Regions from separate parts of the Pseudalkalibacillus sp. NRS-1564 genome, predicted to be linked through region 1. Evidence: predicted binding sites of a transcription regulator. Region 1 holds the regulator's gene; the other holds the start of a gene.
What was found. The regulator NrdR, encoded in region 1, represses ribonucleotide reductase genes. The targets are predictions, from matches to a motif close to AACACNATATATNGTGTT.

Region 1 (3,160 bases):
AGTTAACGATAAACCAAATATATTTGAATGATTGAATCATACTACAGTTAATAGGATAAAATTAGTCATATAAGAATATAATGAGCTTTAATGCTCAATAACGACGAACTAACAAAAAGGTTCTTTAATTTATTCTTGCAAATCTATTTTAAAAGCCTTATACTATTTTTCGTGAACTTCTTTTATAGCAATTTGGCATTGAAAACTACTTAAAGGGTTAGGACCTCATCGGACTAACTTTCCCCCGTGGTGGATTTTCGATACCGCATGCTAATCAATGCATGAGTAAATTTAAAGGGGGAATTTTGCTATGGATACAATGGGTCGTCACGTCATTGCTGAACTATGGGGCTGTGACATTGAAAAATTAAACAACATGAAATTTATTGAAGAAACGTTTGTTGAAGCTGCTCTTAAGTCCGGTGCTGAGGTTCGTGAAGTTGCATTTCATAAATTCGCTCCACAAGGCGTTAGTGGTGTTGTTATTATTTCTGAATCACACTTAACGATTCACAGTTTTCCTGAACATGGTTATGCAAGTATTGATGTATATACTTGTGGAGATCTTGATCCGAACGTCGCGGCTAACTATATTGCTGATGCTCTCGGTGCAGATTCACGAGAAAACATTGAACTTCCTCGAGGCATGGGTCCGGTCAAACCTAAAGTTAGAGAAGAACAGTCAGCGTTTACTTCATAATAATACAATGATTGAAAAGGGTGCTCAGTGCACTCTTTTTTTATATTCACTAAGAAGACATCTCGCTTTTCCTATCGGTCCTATTCCTTTCAATGTGATTGATTTATCAGTCATTTATTGCTATTCTTAAAAAAAATAGAGGAGGACCTGGGGTGGGAATAAAAGAATTTTTTAGCAACCGTTCTGAAACTGGGGAAAGACATCCGAATGATGCTCTTAAAACCCATTATTTTAAAGCGACAAAGGAACAGGCTTTTACAGAAGCGAAAGCCGTCCTTCAACAACACTATAAAGGTGAAATCGTTACGAATTCTCCGGAGCGTGGAGAATTTGTTTTTCAAGTGAAAGGTCCTAAAAAGGCCCTTATTGTTGTAATAGTTGTCACGGTTCGTGCTTATAGAACTGCCGTTGATTTCTCTGTTTCAACAGAGACGCCACTTCCAGTTGATTTCGGATACAGTAAGAAAGTCATTGCAACCATTTATAATGATTTAAAAAAGAAACTTACGTTAATCGGAACAGGGATTTCTGAGCAGTTTTAAGGGTAGGTGTGTCATGACACATTTTATGCTAAAATAGTAGTAGAAATCTTGTTCGTTTAGTGGAGATGATCTTATGCGTTGTCCCAACTGCAATCACAATGGTACAAGGGTGCTTGATTCTCGGCCGGTTCACGAGGGCCGTTCGATTCGTAGGCGCCGTGAGTGTGAATCGTGTACGTATCGATTTACGACATTTGAAACAGTTGAAGAAATACCGCTTATTGTAGTGAAAAAAGAAGGAACTAGAGAAGAGTTTAGCAGGGATAAAATTCTTAGAGGTTTAATTAAAGCCTGTGAAAAAAGGCCTGTTCCACTTGAAACTCTAGAAACAATTGTTAATGAAATCGAACGTGATCTTCGTAATCAGGGAGCTTCCGAGATCAGTAGTGATGTTGTGGGAGAGCTTGTTATGGATCAGCTGGCAAAGGTTGATGAAGTTGCTTATGTTCGATTTGCTTCTGTCTATCGTCAATTTAAAGATATTAATGTCTTTATCCGCGAATTAAAAGAATTAATTAACAGAGCAGAATAACAAAGGGGGAGCTTCGCGTAAGCTCTTTTTTTGTACGGTTTCAAAAATTATGAGGAATACAAAGGTGAAGCATATGCATTGGAAAGAACTTCTTCCTGTTGATACGCTTCAGATTGAAGCATCCGGACTTTTGCACGAGTATGATCGAAGAGTACTAACATTGTTATATCAACCTTTAATCGGGGCTCCGGCCTACAGTCTTTATATGACTCTCTGGAGTGCTCATGAGCAGCAGAATCATTTTGTTACAACAATGACTCATCATAATTTGCTACTTATGATGAGATGGGATTTGAAGAGAGTACTTGAAGAGAGACGTAAATTAGAAGGAATTGGCCTGTTGAAAACATATGTAAAAGACAGTGGAGATCCTAGACATTTTACTTATGAATTGCAAGCTCCTCTCACACCGGAACGCTTCTTCAATGATGGCGTACTGAATATTTATTTATTCAATCGATTAGGACGTAATCGATACAATGATCTAAAAAAGCACTTCACAGTGGAAAAGGCAGATCTAGCTGAGTATAGTGACGTGACTGCATCATTTAATGAAGTATACGATTCTCTTCACCCGTCTGAAATGACTGGTATGAGCGAAGTAGAAGAGGAAGTAACGATAGAGAAACGTGATGAAAATAAAGGCCTTGTTTTTACTTCTTCGCAATTCGACTTCGATATGATGAAGCAGCACATTTCTGATATGATTGTCACTGAGAAAATGTTTACAGAGTCTGTTAAGAAAACGATTGAGCGACTTGCTTTTGTGTATAAAATTGAACCATATGAAATGGGCCGGATTGTGGAACAAGCTGCAATTCACCATGACGAACTTTCTGATGATCTACTGCGCAAGGAAGTAAGCAGTTGGTTCGCGCTTGAAAATCGTGGCAAAGTGCCTGCTCTCCAATATAGAAGTCAACCTGTTTCTTTACAAGAGTTTCATAAGAAAGAACCTGAGACAGAAGAAGAGAAAGCGGCGCAGAGATATGAACAGATGACGCCATATGATATTCTTCAGCGGGCAGCTGAAGGGGGAAAACCTTCTGAAGCAGATATGAAGCTTGTGGAGCGAATAATGGATGAACAAAAGCTGACTCCTGGTGTTATGAATGTCTTACTTGATTTCATTCTAGAAACGCAGGATAAGAAGTTATCGAAGAATTATGTAGAAAAGTTTGCGAGTCACTGGGCAAGGGCAAGGGTAAAGACAGTAAGAGAAGCAATGAACCTTGCCATTAAAGAGCTTCAGCAACCGGCCAAGAAAAAAACAGGCTCTTCCAATCGTGGGAAACCTGCCGCTAGAAAAGACAAAGTGCCTGAATGGATTTCAGATCAAAAAGAACCGGATATGTCTCATGAGGAGCGATCTGAGAAACAGGATCA
Region 2 (3,160 bases), on a different contig from region 1:
CCATTATCAAATTCGTTTGGTTCACGAACATCAATCAGTTGGGCTTTACGATAGCCGGCACGGAATTCTTCCTCCGTTAACGTTTTCAAATTCCTCTTTTGCATGTATCGAGTAATGACAACATACACAATGATCGCGACGAGTATTGCGATAATCCATTCCATAAACTTTGTTACACCCTTTCAAGTAAAATCGACAACTTTAAGTTTACACGTCTTTTCGGCTTTCCGCAAAAGAAAAAAAGGAATAACTATAAAAAGAATAGGTAGTATTCAGTAATTAAATCAAATTTGTTCTAAATTAGTTGGGATAGAGGAGATTCGCCTATACTTGAAAGATCGAAAAACCAATAATGTTCAAGACATAGCTAAAATAATTGAGAGTGTTCATTGGTCATCCATTTTCTCCTCTGCTAGAATAGGGAAGGTGTTAGAAAACTGACAGTGATAAAGGAGTTCCGAAAATGAAGCAATGGGCATTTATTGATTCGGGAGAACGTTCTCCAGCTTATAACATGGCACTTGATGAAGCATTATTGAAATGGCATAGTGATGGGACTATCCCCCCTGTTATTCGATTTTACGGGTGGAATCCCCCAACACTTTCAATTGGTTATTTCCAGCGTATCGAACGTGATATTAATATGGATGCTGTAGAAAAAAATGGTCTAGGGTTTGTGAGACGCCCTACTGGTGGAAGAGCTGTCCTTCATGATCAGGAAGTGACTTATAGCGTTATTGTCTCTGAAGATTATCCAGACATGCCCTCAACCGTAACAGAAGCGTACCGGGTTATTTCAGAAGGGTTATTGATTGGTTTCAGAAAACTTGGATTGAATGCTTATTTCGCTGTTCCTGAAACGGATGCAGAGAAAGAAGAGCTACGTGCACCAAGATCGGGTGTATGTTTTGACTCTCCGTCCTATTATGAACTTGTTGTAGAAGGGCGAAAAGTCGCTGGGAGCGCTCAAACTCGTCAAAAAGGTGTCATTCTCCAGCATGGATCGATTCTTCTTGACATTGATGAGGACCAATTGTTTGATTGTTTCAAATTTAAAAATGAACGGGTACGTGAGCGGATGCAGCGAGGTTTTAGAAAAAAGGCTGTAGCTATTAATGCACTCCGTGAAACTCCTGTATCGATATCAGAAGCGGTTAAAGCTTTTTATGATGGTTTTCAACAGGGGCTTGATATTGAATTGGTTCCATATCAACTAACGGATGAACAAGAGTCCTTTGTTGTTCAACTAGCAGAGGAGAAATACGCTAGCAAGGAATGGAACTTTAGCAAATAAGCACCTTCGTTGGGTGCTTTTTCCTATTGACTTAACAAGAACAAATGTTCTAATCTTAATCATGGTCTGTTAACTGATTAATTTTTGTCTCCTATGTTAAAAAGGCAGAGTGTGGAAAAATGTGCAATAGACAAAATTCCTCTTTTTTCTCTATTCTTCTAATCTAATCTTTATTTATCGAGGAAAACCTTTCATTTTCACTGGATTTGAAAGTTGACAAATCGCTAAAGTATTCGCTCTTTTACTATATGTAGTATTGATTGAAGAATTCTGAACACTATATATGGTTAAAAATGATTGTCTGGTTCGTGTACATGTGCTACTATTAATCAAGACGATTTATCATAGCTACATACATCTAGAGATGCTCTTAAGTGTATAAATGTCGAAACGGAGGGGTTTATATGACAATACAAACCAATGAAAAAAGAAGATCTATTAACATTGAGCAGTTGAATAAGGATATTGAAATGTTTGCGCAGGTTCATCCGATTACAGAGGATATGCATCTAACTCACAAAGGTGTTAGTCGTCTTGTGATGCTTGACCGCTATGCATTTAAAGATACAGAGAAAAAGACATTACAAAAAGGTGATTTTGTTGTCTTAACGATTAAAGAAGATCCAAAATTTCCAGCAAGAGGTCTTGGGTATATTGAAGAATTCGATCTTCAATCTAAGAAAGCAACTGTAGCTGTTCATGAGGATTACGTTGGCGTTTTAGACGCAGAAGAAGAAAGAGAATCAGGTATTATTGTCCGTTCGTTGGATGTCATAGAAAAGCCCTTGGAAGTATATTATGAGCAAATTGCTCGTCGTAATGCACGTGGTCTTGCTGATGTAGAGAAAACAGATGGGGAAAAGACATATTGGGAAGATCGTTTCTATAAAGAACTTTCATCAATGAACTTTGTTCCTGCAGGGCGTGTACTTTACGGAGCTGGAGCTGATACGGAAGTGACGTACTTTAACTGTTACGTTATGCCGTTTCCGCAGGATTCAAGAGAAGGTATTTCTGAACACCGTAAACAAGTAATGGAGATTATGAGTCGAGGTGGAGGAGTAGGAACGAACGGATCTACACTTCGTCCTAGAAACACGCTTGCTAGGGGTGTGAATGGTAAATCATCAGGTTCGGTTTCATGGCTGGATGATATTGCAAAGCTGACGCATCTAGTGGAGCAAGGTGGCTCAAGACGTGGGGCCCAAATGATAATGCTCGCTGACTGGCATCCTGATATTATTGAATTTATCATTTCAAAAATGCAGAATCCACGCATTCTTCGTTTCCTTATGGAGAATACAAAGGATGAACAAATTAAGAAACTTGCAGAAGATAAGTTGAAATTCACACCGCTCTCAGAGTCGGAAAGATCTATGTACCAAAGTATCTTAAACTACCGTAGTATTCCTGGAACAGGTGGCTTTGAAGAAAAGGTGATGCAGGATGCGCAGGATAAGCTTGCAACGGGTGGAACGTATTCTGTCCACAATCCTGACTTCTTGACTGGTGCAAACATCTCGATTTGTTTAACTAAAGACTTTATGAACGCGGTTGAAAATGATTCTGAATATGAACTTCGATTCCCGGATGTAGAGAACTATACGAAAGAACAAATGGCACTTTATAACGAGAACTGGCATGAATCAGGGGATGTACGTGACTGGAAGAAGCAAGGCTTTCCAGTAAGAACTTATCGTAAGGTTCAGGCAAAAGAGCTGTGGGATTTAATTAATATTTGTGCTACTTACTCCGCAGAGCCAGGTATCTTCTTTATTGATAATGCAAATGAAAAAACAAACGCAACTTCTTACGGTCAAAAAGTTGTCGCTACTAACCCATGTGGTGAGCAACCATTAGCACCTT

Region 2: ACIFPW_RS12640 (vitamin B12-dependent ribonucleotide reductase) is a predicted target of NrdR. The motif match lies at 1,568-1,585, and genes of this name have one in related genera.

Annotation. Positions count from the first base shown of each region.
Region 1 is NZ_JBITPM010000003.1:1,669-4,828, reverse strand. It holds gene speD (adenosylmethionine decarboxylase) at 311-700, shown strand; gene ACIFPW_RS01110 (hypothetical protein) at 853-1,242, shown strand; gene nrdR (transcriptional regulator NrdR) at 1,316-1,774, shown strand; gene ACIFPW_RS01100 (replication initiation and membrane attachment family protein) at 1,848-3,160, shown strand, end outside.
Region 2 is NZ_JBITPM010000024.1:7,513-10,672, reverse strand. It holds gene ACIFPW_RS12650 (rhodanese-like domain-containing protein) at 1-164, opposite strand, end outside; gene ACIFPW_RS12645 (lipoate--protein ligase family protein) at 464-1,294, shown strand; gene ACIFPW_RS12640 (vitamin B12-dependent ribonucleotide reductase) at 1,699-3,160, shown strand, end outside.